3 regions of the Streptomyces sp. NPDC058619 genome follow, and region 1 is predicted to be linked to each of the others. Evidence: riboswitches for the same ligand, from Rfam matches in the RefSeq annotation. Region 1 holds a riboswitch; each other region holds the start of a gene.
The links. Region 1 has a riboswitch for thiamine pyrophosphate ahead of thiC (phosphomethylpyrimidine synthase ThiC). Riboswitches for the same ligand answer to the same signal wherever they lie in the genome.

Region 1 (4,651 bases):
GATCAAGGTGTTGCGACGACCAGTTGAATTCACCCAGTGTGCGCTGACCTCTATGCCGGTCCCGCCGAGAAATCGGTATCTCATGGTCATGGGCCCGGACTCTAGGAGTTCGAGCACGCTCCAGCGCAAGGGGTGGCGAGGCGTCGCCCCGGATGCGACGGCTCCCGGGGCGATGCCTTCTGCCGGTGCGTCAGTCGGCGAGCGGCAGGTAGACCCGGTTGCCCGAGGCCGCGAACTCGGCGGACTTCTCGGCCATGCCCGCCTGGATCTCATCGGCCTTGAGGTCCCCGCCGTGCTGTCGGCGGATGTCCTGCGAGATTTTCATGGAGCAGAACTTGGGACCGCACATGGAGCAGAAGTGCGCGGTCTTGGCCGGCTCGGCCGGAAGGGTCTCGTCGTGGAACTCACGGGCGGTGTCCGGGTCGAGGGCCAGGTTGAACTGGTCCTCCCAGCGGAACTCGAACCGGGCGTCCGACAGCGCGTCGTCCCACTCCTGGGCTCCCGGGTGGCCCTTGGCCAGGTCCGCCGCGTGCGCCGCGATCTTGTACGTGATGACACCGGTCTTCACGTCGTCCCTGTTGGGCAGGCCCAGGTGTTCCTTGGGCGTGACGTAGCAGAGCATCGCGGTGCCCCACCAGGCGATCATCGCGGCGCCGATGCCCGAGGTGATGTGGTCGTACGCGGGCGCCACATCGGTGGTCAGCGGGCCGAGCGTGTAGAACGGCGCCTCCTCGCAGATCTCCTGCTGGAGGTCGATGTTCTCCTTGATCTTGTGCATCGGGACGTGGCCCGGGCCCTCGATCATGGTCTGCACGTTGTGCCGCTTGGCGATCGTGTTCAGCTCGCCCAGCGTCTTGAGCTCGGCGAACTGGGCCGCGTCGTTGGCGTCCGCGATGGACCCGGGGCGCAGGCCGTCCCCCAGCGAGTACGTGACGTCGTACGTCGCGAGGATGTCGCAGAGCTCCTCGAAGTTCGTGTAGAGGAAGTTCTCCTTGTGGTGCGCCAGGCACCACGCGGCCATGATCGAGCCGCCGCGCGAGACGATGCCGGTCTTGCGGCGGGCGGTCAGCGGCACGTAGGGGAGCAGCACGCCGGCGTGGACCGTCATGTAGTCGACGCCCTGCTCGGCCTGCTCGATGACCGTGTCCTTGTAGATCTCCCAGGTCAGGTCCTCGGCACGGCCGTCGACCTTCTCCAGCGCCTGGTAGAGCGGCACGGTGCCGATCGGGACGGGGGAGTTGCGCAGCACCCACTCGCGCGTGGTGTGGATGTTGCGGCCCGTCGAGAGGTCCATGACCGTGTCGGCGCCCCACTTGGTCGCCCACGTCATCTTGTCGACCTCCTCCTCGATGGAGGAGGTGACCGCGGAGTTGCCGATGTTGGCGTTGACCTTCACCAGGAACCGCTTGCCGATGATCATCGGCTCGATCTCGGGATGGTTCACATTGACCGGGAGCACCGCGCGGCCCGCGGCGATCTCCTCGCGGACCACCTCGGGGGAGACGTTCTCGCGGATCGCGACGTACTCCATCTCCGGGGTGATCTCGCCGCGCCGGGCGTACGCGAGCTGCGTGACGGCGACGCCGCCGCGGCCCCGGCGGGGCTGACGGGGCCGGCCAGGGAAGACCGCGTCGAGGTTCTTCAGGCCGCCGCGCGGCGACGTGTGCTTGATCCCGTCGTCCTCGGGGCGCGCGGGGCGTCCCGCGTACTCCTCGGTGTCTCCGCGCGCGATAATCCAGTTCTCGCGCAGCGGGGCGAGGCCCCGGCGGACGTCGGTCTCGATCTGCGGGTCGGTGTACGGGCCGGACGTGTCGTAGAGCGTCACGTCCTTGCCGTTGGTGAGGTGGACTTGGCGGACCGGCACCCGGATGTCGGGGCGGGAGCCCGCCGCGTACCCCTTGTGCCAGCCCGGCTGGCGCTCGGTCTGGCCGTCGGCGCCCTGGCTGACGGCAGGCGTGCGTGCGTCCTGAATGGTCATGAGACCTGATCTCCCTACGCCGGCATTACCCGGTAACAGGTTCGGCGGTCGACGCAGCCTCTCCCGTACGCATTGATGATGCGCGTACGGTGATCAGCGTCCTCTCAGCCCGGTGCTCCGAGCTCCCGCGTTGTGCAAAGGTGCCCCCACGCTAGCGTCATTCATGGCGTGCTGAACAGTGGGCCCCCTCATCTCTTGCGATGATCAGCCGGTGACGTCCTCGCCGCAACCCCCCACCGAGCCCACCGACCCCACCGGCCACGCCGGCCATGCGCACGCAGGCCACGGCCCCAGCGCCGGCCACTCCCACAGCCACAGCCACGGCCCGGCGGCCCCCGTCTCGAAGCACCTGCGCAAGGTCATCGCGGCCGTCCTGATCCCCTTCGCCACCGCCGTCTTCATCGGCCTGGTGGTGCTCTGGCCGGGCGGCGCGCCCGGCCACGAGCGCACGGGGGTCGGCTTCGACCGGCAGACGCAGCAGGGCAAGGTCGTCTCGCTGGCGTTCGTCGACTGCAAATCCGTGAATGCCTCACAGGTACCGTCGACCGGGGACACGTCCACTCCGGAAGGCCGCGAGGCCGAGGCCGCGCAGACCGGCGAGTGCAAGAAGGCCACGGTCGAGGTCGGCAGCGGTCCCGACAAGGGCCGGACCTTCGTGGAGGTCGTCCAGCCGGGCGCGCCGCGTCAGTTGGCGGATGGCCAGGAGGTGGTGGTCGCCTACGCTCCGGACGCCCCCCGCGACCTCCAGTATTCGGTGATCGACGTCAACCGGAAGTTCCCGATGGCGGTGCTGGCCGGCATCTTCGCGGTCTCGGTCGTCCTCGTCGGCCGGATGCGCGGGCTGTTCGCACTGATCGCACTGGCCGTCAGCTTCGGCGTGCTCACCCTCTTCATCCTCCCCGCCATCCTCCAGGGCTCGAACCCGCTGGTCGTGGCGATCGTGGGAGCGAGCGCGATCATGCTCAGCGCGCTCTACATGTGCCACGGCCTGACCGCCCGGACCTCGGTCGCCGTCCTCGGCACCCTCGTATCGCTGCTGCTGATCGGCCTGCTGGGTTCGGTGTTCATCGACTGGGCCTTCCTCAGCGGCAACACCGACGACAACACCGGTCTGATCCACGGCCTCTACCCGGACATCGACATGAGCGGTTTGCTGCTCGCAGGCGTGATCATCGGTTCGCTGGGCGTCCTCGACGACGTGACGGTCACCCAGACCTCCGCCGTCTGGGAGCTGCATCAGGCCGACCCGTCGATGGGGCCGCGCGGCCTCTACCGAGCCGCCATCCGGATCGGGCGGGACCACATCGCATCGGTCGTCAACACGCTGGTACTGGCCTACGCGGGCGCCGCGCTGCCCCTGCTCCTGCTGTTCTCCATCGCGAACAGCAGCATGGGGGCGGTGGCCAATAGCGAGCTGGTCGCGGTCGAGATCGTACGGACGCTCGTGGGCTCGATCGGGCTCGTGGCGTCGGTCCCGGTGACGACGGCGCTAGCCGCCCTCGTCGTCTCCGCCGACCGTCCGGGATCCCCGGCCGCCGGTCCGAACGCCGGCGCGAACCCGGGCCCGGCGCGCGGTGGTCGGGGCCGGCGGCGCAAGCGCTGACGACGGCGGGGCAACCGGGGCGGCGGGCGGGATACCGCGCGCCGCCGACGCGGCGGGTCATTTCCCGCCCGCCGCCGGCCGACGGCCTGTCCGCATTCCCGTTCGATGACTGTCAGTCATCGCTTCGCGGCGGTGCTCCGTCGCCTCAGCCGGCGTTCTGCTCGTTCTGCCGCGACTCGGCCAGGATCTTGCCAAGCGCCTCGTCGAGGTGCTCCTCGAAATCACCCAGATTCCTCTCCTGACCGAGCGGAACAAGCCGGTCGGTGCGGTCGAGGAACGCGACGAGCGGCGCCGCGCTCGCACGGAACAACGCCCGGTCGCCGCCTACCTGCAGACGGATGTGGACGTCGGACAGTTCCTCCGGGTCGGAGGGCGCGATGTGCACATCGCCCTCACCGCACGGCTTGTTGATGCCGTCGAGAAGGAGCTCCCGGCCGAACGCCCAGGTCACGGGCGCGTCTCCGGGAAGGTGGAAGGTAAGGCGGACTGCGTACGGATCACGAGCGTCGTACCGGAGTTCCACCGGAATCCGGAACGAGAGCTCCTCGGAAACGAGGAAGTTCATCATGACCTCTGCCTGTACCGACTCGCGCATTGCCTACCCCGCTGTTGTGGAAGTGGCCAGGAATGGTCCCCCAGGGCCTCTTGACAAGAGTGGTGGAAGCGCTTGCAGATCACAAGGAGTGAGTTTTCAGATACTGATAGAGAAGGAGAGGGTGTTCAACAGCGCGCCTACTTCACTCCGTAGTTGATCGACCGCAGACAGCAATCGACTTTCCTGGTGCAGAGGGAGAGAAATGGCCACGGTTGCGGGTGCATCGCCAGCCGCGATCGGAATGGCTGCGCACACGGTACCGAGGGAGTATTCCTGACGCTCGGTAACGGGCTGCATTCGTTCGAGGGATCCGATCCGGTACTCCAGGGAGTGCAGATCCTGAACGGTGTAAGGGGTGATGGCCTCGACCGGATGACGGTCGTAGTGGTCCTGGCGCGACTTCCCGTCGAGCTGGCCGAGCAGGCACTGGCCGATGGCGTGAGCGTGCCCGGTGGCACGGAAGTCGGCCCACTCC
Region 2 (4,651 bases), on a different contig from region 1:
AGGGCGCCGCGCTCGCGCAGCACGTCGCGCAGGGTGCAGCCGGAGACGTACTCCATGGCCAGGTAGACGTACGGCCCGTCCGTGCCCTGGTCGAAGACGGCCACCACGTTCGGGTGCGCGAGGCGCGCCACGGACTTCGCCTCCCGGATGAACCGGTCGACGAAGGCACCGTCCTCGGCGAGCTGCGGATGCATCACCTTCAGGGCGAGGATGCGGTCGAGGCGGGTGTCGACGGCCCGGTAGACCGTGGCCATGCCACCGGCCGCGATGCGCGCGTCGATGCGGTAGCGGCCGTCGAGTACGCGCCCGACGAGAGGGTCATCCAGGGTCGTGTCCACGCGCCGAGTGTACGAGCGGCGCGCGGTTGCCCGGGCCGCCCGGGGCGGCTTGCAGCCCAGCTGTGACGGATCCGACTGCGGTCCGTCGCCGGGTGTGAGCCCACGGCTACGGAGTCGCGCACCGCCGCGGGGCCGGCAGCCACCGGGCGGGCGCGGCACGGCCGCGGGGCCGCGCCGCCCGTACCGGCCGCGACGAGGCGCCCGGTCAGAAGGCCGGGCGCTCCGGGTCGAGGGCGGCGCGGCCCTCCGCGGGGGACGAGGCCTCGGCGAAGCGGCGCTGCGGGATTCGGCCCGCCCGGCGGGCCAGGCGCCCCGCCGACACCGCGTCCCGCATGGCCGCGGCCATCAGCACCGGCTCCTGCGCCCGTGTCACGGCGGAGGCGAGCATCACCGCGGCGCAGCCCAGTTCCATCGCCAGCGCGACGTCGGACGCCGTGCCGGCGCCCGCGTCCAGGATCACCGGGACCCCGGCCCGCTCGGTGATCAGCTCGAAGTTGTGCGGGTTGCGGATGCCCATCCCGGAGCCGATGGGGGAGCCCAGCGGCATGATCGCCGCGCAGCCCGCGTCCTCCAGCTTCCGTGCCAGCACCGGGTCGTCGTTCGTATACGGAAGGACCGTGAAGCCCTCGTCGACCAGGATCTCGGCGGCGTCCAGCAGCTCGATCCCGTCGGGCAGCAGCGTCCGTTCGTCCGCCACCACCTCCAGCTTGATCCAGTCCGTGCCGAGCGCCTCGCGCGCCAGCCGGGCCGTCAGCACGGCCTCGCCCGCCGTGAAGCAGCCCGCCGTGTTCGGCAGCACCGCGATGCCCAGCCCGGCCAGCACCGACAGGACGGAGCCCTGGACGGTCGGGTCGAGGCGGCGCATCGCCACCGTCGTGAGCTCGGTGCCGGACGCGACGAGCGCGCGTTCCAGGACGTCCAGGCTCGGGGCTCCGCCCGTGCCCATGATCAGGCGGGAGGAGAAGGTCCGGCCGCCGAGGGTGAACAGGTCGTCAGCCATGCCGCTCAGCCCCCCTGGACCGCGGTGAGGATCTCGACCCGGTCGCCGTCGCCCACCGGGGTGGCCGTCCACTGCCCGCGCGGGACCACGGTCTCGTTGAGCGCGGCCGCCACCCCGGAGGGGGCGGCCGTCAGGATGGCGACCACCGCGTCGAGGGTGGTGCCGGCCGCGACCTCGCGCGGCTCGCCGTTGACGGAGATGGTCATGCGTACGACTCCTGACGTGCGGCGGAGAACCGGCGGGGGCTGAAGGGGCGCGCGACCGGGGGCAGTTCGCCCGTGGCCAGCAGCTCCGCCATCACGTCGCCGGTGAGGGGGGTCAGCAGCACCCCGTTGCGGTAGTGCCCGGTGGCCAGGTGCAGCCCCGGCAGATCGGTGGGGCCGAGCAGCGGGGCGTTGTCCGGGGAACCGGGCCGCAGCCCCGCGCGGGTCTCGGTGAGCGGCAGCTCGGTGATGCCGGGCACCAGCTCGTGGGCGTCGCGCAGGAGCTCGTAGACCCCGCCGGCGGTGACGGTGGTGTCCCAGCCCAGTTCCTCGCTGGTGGCGCCGATGACCAGCTCGCCGTTCTCGCGCGGCACCAGGTAGACGTGGCTGCCGCGGACGACCGCCCGTACGGTCCGGGACAGGAACGCCCCGTACACCGCGGGCACCGTGAGCCGCAGCACCTGTCCCTTGACGGGCCGCACGGGGGCCGTGACCTCCGCCGGCACGCCCTCCAGCCGGCCGCTGAACGAGCCCGCCGCCAGGACCACCTGGTCGGCGAGGAGCTCCGTGCCGTCGTCGAGCACGGCGCCCGTCGCCCGGTCGGCGCCGACCAGCAGCCGCTCGGCCCGCGCCCGGTGGACGGCCACCCCGGCCCGCTCGCAGGCGGCCAGCAGTGCGGCCGCCAGCCGGCGCGGATCGACCTGGTGGTCGCCGTCCACGCGCAGGCCGCCGCGTACGCCGGGGGCCAGCATCGGCTCCAGGCGGCGGCACTCGCGTCCGGTGAGCCACTGCGACTCCAGGCCGCAGCGGAGCTGCAGGGCGTGCAGCTCGCGCAGGTGGAGCCGGTCGTCGGAGTCGAGCGCGACGGCGAGGGTGCCGCAGGCCCGGTAGCCGATGTCCAGGCCGCCGCTCGCCTCGGCCAGTTCGGCCGCGAACTCCGGATAGCGGGCGGCGGAGGCGAGCCCGAGGCCCAGCAGCGCCTCCTCGCCGTAGTGCAGCTCGGTGACGGGGGCGAGCATGCCCGCCGCGACCTGGGCCGCGCCGCCGCCGGGCGCCGGGTCGGCGAGCACGGTGGCGAGGCCGCGGCGGGCCGCCCGCCAGGCGGTGACGAGTCCGATGACGCCGCCCCCGATGACGAGGACGTCGGATCCCTTCCGGGACGTTCGAGATGAGTGCATGGGCGTCCAGCCCCTCCCTTCGCCGGCATGACCCGGATCAGGTTCGTACGGTCGGAGGCCGCCCAGCCTCCCTCTCAGCCCGGTGCGCCCGGACTCCCGCGATAGGTACGCCTGCCAGACTAACCCCGGGCCGGACGGCGGGTAAGGCGGCACCTGTTCCTGATGGGCCGTCAGAAGATTAGGCTGGCCGCGTGAGCGAGCAGACGGAACAGACACAGAGCGGCGTCGTCATCGTCGGCGCCGGAATGGCCGGCGTGCAGACCGCGGTCGCCCTGCGGGATCAGGGCTTCACCGGCCCCGTGACCCTGCTGGGGGCCGAGCCCCACCAGCCCTACGACCGCCCCCCGCTGTCCAAGGCGGTCCTGCTTGGCAAGGCCGAGGACTCCGCCTTCGACGTCGACTTCGAAGGGCTCGGCATCCGGCTCGCGCTCGGCACCGAGGTCACCGGGCTGCGGGCCGCCGACCGCGAACTGGACACCGGGTCGGGCCCCGTCCCGTACGACACCCTCGTGCTGGCGACCGGCGCCGTCCCGCTGACCCTGCCCGGCACCGAGGGCGTCCCCGGCGTGCACCTGCTGCGCACCCTCGACGACGCCGCCCGCCTGCGGCCCGTCCTGGCCGCCGCCGACCGCGCGGTCGTCGTCGGGGCCGGCTGGATCGGCGCCGAGTTCGCCACCGCCGCCCGCGGGGCCGGCTGCGCGGTGACCGTGGTCGAGGCGGCGGACCGGGTCCTGGCCGGAGCCCTGCCCGCCGAGGTCGCCGCACCGATGGCCCGCTGGTACGAGGAGGCCGGCGCCGAGCTGCTCACCGGCGCCCGCGTCGCCGGGATCGAGGGGGGCCGGGTCCTGCTGGCGGACGGCCGCAGCCTGCCGGCCGGCGCGGTGGTCGTGGGCATCGGCGCCCGCCCGGCCACCGGGTGGCTGGCCGGAAGCGGGGTCGAACTGGGCCCCGACGGCTCGGTCACCGCCGACGCCCACCTGCGCACCTCCCTGCCCGGGGTCTACGCGGTCGGCGACTGCGCCTCCTTCCCCTCCGCGCGCTACGGCACCCGCCTCCTCGTCCACCATTGGGACAACGCCCTCCAGGGCCCCCGGGCCGTCGCGGCGAACGTCCTGGCGGGGGAGCCGGCCCAGGTCTACGACCCGGTCCCGTACTTCTGGTCGGAGCAGTTCGGCCGGTTCGTCCAGTACGCGGGCCACCACGCCGGCGCCGACACCCTGCTCTGGCGCGGCGACCCGGCCGCACCCGCCTGGTCGGTGTGCTGGCTGCGCGACGGCGCCCTGGTGGCCGTCCTGGCCGTGGGCCGCCCGCGCGACCTCGCGCAGGGCCGCAGGCTCATCGAGTCGGGCACCGTGCTCGACCCCGACCGGGTCGCCGATCCGGCCGTCCCGCTGAAGTCGACGGCCCGCTAGCGGGCGGCGCCGGTACCCGTTCGGGGCCGCTCGGGTACCGGCCGCCAGTCCGAGGTGGCAGGCTTGTACCCGTGACCGAGATTGACGCAAAGATCGATGCCCTTGTTCCCGCCTGGCTGTACCTCCCCGACATCGCGGAGAAGCTCGACATCGAGGTGACCCGGGTCCGCCAGATGGTCAAGGAAGGGCAGCTGATCGCCGTGCGCCGGGGCGAGAACCGCTCCCTGCAGGTGCCGGCCCCCTTCATCGACGGCGACAAGGTCGTCAAGGGCCTCGTGGGCCTCCTGACCGTGCTGCGCGACGACCGCTTCTCCGAGGAGGAGATCCTGGAGTGGCTCTTCACCGAGGACCCGACCCTGCCCGGCACCCCCGTGCAGGCGCTGAGCGAGAATCGCGGCACGGAGGTGAAGCGCCGCGCTCAGGCGCTCGCCCTCTGACCTGAACCGCATCCGCTCCACCGCGGCGTACGGGCCCCGTGAGGCCGCCCGTACGCCGCTTTCATCACGGGGGGTACACCCAT
Region 3 (4,651 bases), on a different contig from region 1:
CGGTGGTCTGGCTGCTGCTGGCGGCCTTCGTCGGCACGGGCTGATACCGTCCGGGCGGTTACTCTTGAAGGGCGCGCTGCTTCTGCGGCGCGCCTTTCGTCTTACGAGGAGTACCTGCCATGGCCCGCCCTGTTCCGGGAGAGCTCACCTTCGTCACCCCTCGGGGAGCCAAGAAGCCGCCCCGGCACCTTGCCGACATGACCCCGGCCGAGCGCCGCGAGGCGGTCGCCGCGATCGGTGAGAAGCCGTTCCGGGCCAAGCAGCTCTCCCAGCACTACTTCGCGCGCTACGCGCACGACCCGGCCGAGTGGACGGACATCCCCGCGGGCTCCCGGGAGAAGCTGCAGAAGGAGCTGCTGCCGGACCTGATGAACGTCCTGCGGCACATCTCGTGCGACGACGACACCACCCGCAAGACCCTGTGGAAGCTGCACGACGGCACGCTCGTCGAGTCCGTGCTGATGCGCTACCCGGACCGGGTCACCATGTGCATCTCCTCGCAGGCCGGCTGCGGCATGAACTGCCCGTTCTGCGCCACCGGCCAGGCCGGGCTCGACCGCAACCTGTCCACCGCCGAGATCGTGCACCAGATCGTCGACGGCATGCGCGCCCTGCGCGACGGCGAGGTCCCGGGCGGACCGGCCCGGCTCTCGAACATCGTCTTCATGGGGATGGGCGAGCCGCTGGCCAACTACAACCGCGTCGTCGGCGCCATCCGCCGGCTCACCGACCCGGAGCCCGACGGCCTGGGCCTGTCGCAGCGCGGCATCACCGTCTCCACCGTGGGACTGGTTCCGGCCATGCTGCGCTTCGCCGACGAGGGCTTCAAGTGCCGCCTCGCGGTCTCGCTGCACGCCCCGGACGACGAGCTGCGCGACACCCTGGTCCCCGTGAACACCCGCTGGAACGTCCGCGAGGTGCTCGGCGCGGCCTGGGAGTACGCGGAGAAGTCCGGCCGGCGGATCTCCATCGAGTACGCCCTGATCCGCGACATCAACGACCAGGCCTGGCGCGGTGACCTACTGGGCAAGCTGCTCAAGGGCAAGCGCGTCCACGTCAACCTGATCCCGCTGAACCCGACGCCGGGCTCGAAGTGGACCGCCTCCCGGCCCGAGGACGAGAAGGCCTTCGTGGAGGCCATTGCCCGGCACGGCGTCCCCGTGACCGTACGGGACACCCGCGGCCAGGAGATCGACGGCGCGTGCGGCCAGCTGGCCGCCTCGGAGCGCTAGCCTCCTCTTCTGTTCGATCGTATTCGGCCACGGGGTACCCTGTGGCCGAACCAACTTAATATTTCCGACAGGGGAGCGCCACAGCGCTGAGAGTGCGGTAACCGTCACCGCAGACCCTCTGAACCTCGCCCCGGTCATTCGGGGTAGGAAGTTCGGTCACCACTCAAGCTGTTGCGCCTTGCCCGGCGTCCGCTCCGCAGAGCGCCGGGCAGGGCCGCGTCTTCTCCTGGACATCCCAGGAGGAATTGACCAGTGAGCACCACCAAGAAGATCGCGGGCGCCGCGCTCGCGGCCGCGCTGGGCGTCACCACGCTCAGCGCCTGCGGCGGCGACGCCAAGGACACGTCCGCGGGCGCGAGCGACGCCCCCACGTCCAAGACCGTCACCCTCGTCTCGCACGACTCCTTCAACGTGACCGACGCGGTCCTCAAGGAGTTCGAGCAGGAGAGCGGCTACACCGTCAAGAAGCTGAAGTCCGGAGACGCGGGCGCGGCGCTGAACCAGGAGATCCTCACCAAGGGCTCCCCGCGCGGCGACGTCTTCTTCGGCGTCGACAACACCCTGCTCTCGCGCGCCCTCGACAACGGCATCTTCACCCCGTACGAGGCCAAGGACCTGGGCGAGGTGAAGCCGGAGTACCAGCTCGACAAGGAGCACCGGGTCACGCCGGTCGACTCGGGTGACATCTGCGTCAACTACGACAAGCAGTACTTCGCCGACAAGAAGATCGCCCCGCCGCAGACGCTGGACGACCTGATCAAGCCGGAGTACAAGGACCTGCTGGTCACCGAGAACGCCGCGACCTCCTCGCCCGGCCTCGGCTTCCTCCTCGCCTCCGTCGGCAAGTACGGCGAAGAGGGCTGGAAGGACTACTGGAGCAAGCTCAAGGCCAACGGCGTCGAGGTCGTCGACGGCTGGGAGCAGGCCTACAACGAGCGGTTCTCCGGCTCGGCGGGCGGCAAGAAGGCGAAGGGCGACCGCCCGCTGGTCGTCTCCTACGCCTCCAGCCCGCCGGTCGAGGTGCTGTACGCGGAGCCGCAGCCGGCCGAGGCCCCCACGGGCGTCTCCACCGGCACGTGCTTCCGCCAGATCGAGTTCGCGGGCCTGCTGAAGGGCGCGAAGAACGAGGCGGGCGGCAAAGCGCTCCTGGACTTCCTGATCAGCAAGAAGTTCCAGGAGGACATGCCGCTGCAGATGTTCGTGAACCCTGTGACGAAGGACGCGGCCCTGCCGGAGCTGTTCACGAAGCACGGTGTGGTGGTCGAGAAGCCCGAGGTCGTGGCTCCGCAGACCATCGCCGAGAACCGTGAGCAGTGGGTCAAGACATGGTCCTCGCTCGTCGTGAAGTAGGAACGCCGACGGGCCCGGGGGCGGCGTCGGGGGGCGCCGCGCCGGGTCCCGGTCCCCGCGAGGGCGGGCGGGCCACGGCCGCGCGTCTCGGCCTGATGGCCGTGCCCCTCGCCTTCTTCGGGCTGTTCTTCGCCTACCCCGTCGGCGCGATCGCCGGGCGCGGGCTGAAGACTGACGAGGGCTGGCAGTTCGGCCGGATCGGCGAGGTGCTGGCCCGGCCCGACATCGCCGGCGTGCTGTGGTTCACCACCTGGCAGGCGCTCGCCTCCACGGCGCTCACGCTGCTGATCGCGTTCCCCGGCGCGTACGTCTTCGCGCGCTTCGACTTCCCCGGCAAGCAGCTGCTGCGGGCCGTGGTCACCGTGCCGTTCGTCCTGCCGACCGTGGTCGTCGGGACCGCGTTCCTGGCGCTGGTCGGCCGGGGCGGGCTGCTGGACGAGCTGTGGGGCGTCCGGCTCGACACCACCGTGTGGGCCATCCTGCTGGCCCACGTCTTCTTCAACTACGCCGTGGTCGTACGGACCGTGGGCGGGCTCTGGGCGCAGCTCGACCCCCGCCAGGAGGAGGCCGCCCGGGTGCTGGGCGCCGGACGGTTCGCCGCCTGGCGGCGGGTGACGCTGCCCGCGCTGGCCCCGGCGGTGGCCGCCGCGTCGCTGATCGTGTTCCTGTTCACCTTCACTTCCTTCGGCGTCGTGCAGATCCTGGGCGGGCCCGCGTACTCCACCCTGGAGGTGGAGGTCTACCGGCAGACCGCGCAGCTGCTGGACCTGCCCACCGCCGCCGTGCTGACGATGGTGCAGTTCGCGGCGGTCGGCCTGATCCTCGGCGTCCACGCCCGGACCGTGCGCAAGCGGGAGACCGCCCTGCGGCTCGTCGATCCCGGGCGGACCGCGCACCCGCCGCGCGGCTGGGCGCAGCGCTCCCTGCTGGGCGGGGTGCTGCTGACGGTGGCCCTGCTGATCGTCCTGCCGCTCGGGGTGCTGGTCGAGCGGTCCTTCGACGCCCCCGGCGGGTACGGCCTCGCCTTCTACCGGGCGCTCCAGGACGAGGGGGCCGGGGGCGGGACCTTCCTGGTGCCGCCGCTGGAGGCGATCGGGAACTCCCTGGAGTACGCGCTGGCCGCCACCGCCATCGCCCTGGTCATCGGGGGGCTCGCGGCCGCGGCGCTGACCCGCCGCGCGGGCCGCTTCGTGCGGGGCTTCGACGCGCTGCTGATGCTGCCGCTCGGGGTGTCCGCCGTGACGGTGGGCTTCGGCTTCCTGATCACCCTGGACGAGCCGCCGCTGGACCTGAGGACCTCGTGGATCCTGGTGCCGCTGGCGCAGGCGCTGGTCGGTGTGCCGTTCGTCGTACGGACCATGCTGCCGGTGCTGCGGGCCGTGGACGCGCGGCTGCGGGAGGCCGCCGCCGTGCTCGGGGCGTCCCCGCTGCGGGCCTGGCGGGAGGTGGACCTGCCGCTGGTGCGGCGGGCGCTGCTGATCGCGGCGGGCTTCGCCTTCGCGGTCTCGCTGGGGGAGTTCGGGGCGACCGTGTTCATCGCGCGGCCGGACCAGCCGACGCTTCCGGTGGCCGTGGCGCGGCTGCTGGGGCGGGCCGGCGAGCTCAACTACGGGCAGGCGATGGCCCTGAGCACGATTCTGATGCTGGTGTGCGCGGTGTCCCTGCTGGCGCTGGAGCGACTGCGAACCGACAAGACCTCCGGAGAGTTCTGATGACACTGCTTCAGCTGGACGGGGTGTCGGTCCGCTTCGGCGAGCGCGCGGTAGTGGACTGTGTGGACCTCGCGGTCGCCGAGCACGAGACCGTGTGCGTCCTGGGACCGAGCGGGAGCGGGAAGTCCACCCTGCTGCGGGTCGTCGCGGGGCTCCAGCGGGTCTCGGCCGGCCGGGTGCTGCTGGACGGCGCCGACCAGGCGGGCGTGCCCGTACACCGGCGGGGAGTGGGCCTGATGTTCCAGGACCACCAGCTCTTCCCGCACCGGGACGTCGGCGGGAACGTCGCCTTCGGCCTGCGGATGCGGGGCTCCGGGCGCGACGCGTGCACGGGCCGGGTCGCGGAGCTGCTGCAGC

Region 2: linked by a shared signal. The riboswitch ahead of thiO (glycine oxidase ThiO) and the one ahead of thiC (phosphomethylpyrimidine synthase ThiC) in region 1 are both predicted to bind thiamine pyrophosphate.
Region 3: linked by a shared signal. The riboswitch ahead of ACFWTC_RS08565 (thiamine ABC transporter substrate binding subunit) and the one ahead of thiC (phosphomethylpyrimidine synthase ThiC) in region 1 are both predicted to bind thiamine pyrophosphate.

What each region holds. Positions count from the first base shown of each region.
Region 1 covers NZ_JBHXQN010000014.1:171,608-176,258, reverse strand. Annotated here, with positions in the region: gene thiC (phosphomethylpyrimidine synthase ThiC) at 191-1,978, opposite strand; TPP riboswitch at 1,973-2,117, opposite strand; gene ACFWTC_RS16940 (YibE/F family protein) at 2,190-3,581, shown strand; gene ACFWTC_RS16935 (SsgA family sporulation/cell division regulator) at 3,727-4,176, opposite strand; gene ACFWTC_RS16930 (IclR family transcriptional regulator) at 4,273-4,651, opposite strand, start outside.
Region 2 covers NZ_JBHXQN010000002.1:353,686-358,336, reverse strand. Annotated here, with positions in the region: gene pknB (Stk1 family PASTA domain-containing Ser/Thr kinase) at 1-338, opposite strand, end outside; gene ACFWTC_RS03805 (thiazole synthase) at 544-1,338, opposite strand; gene thiS (sulfur carrier protein ThiS) at 1,344-1,544, opposite strand; gene thiO (glycine oxidase ThiO) at 1,541-2,719, opposite strand; TPP riboswitch at 2,717-2,829, opposite strand; gene ACFWTC_RS03790 (NAD(P)/FAD-dependent oxidoreductase) at 2,911-4,131, shown strand; gene ACFWTC_RS03785 (Rv2175c family DNA-binding protein) at 4,203-4,568, shown strand; gene thiE (thiamine phosphate synthase) at 4,650-4,651, shown strand, end outside.
Region 3 covers NZ_JBHXQN010000006.1:91,574-96,224, reverse strand. Annotated here, with positions in the region: gene ACFWTC_RS08575 (phosphatidate cytidylyltransferase) at 1-44, shown strand, start outside; gene rlmN (23S rRNA (adenine(2503)-C(2))-methyltransferase RlmN) at 120-1,232, shown strand; TPP riboswitch at 1,292-1,400, shown strand; gene ACFWTC_RS08565 (thiamine ABC transporter substrate binding subunit) at 1,485-2,582, shown strand; gene ACFWTC_RS08560 (ABC transporter permease) at 2,678-4,294, shown strand; gene ACFWTC_RS08555 (ABC transporter ATP-binding protein) at 4,294-4,651, shown strand, end outside.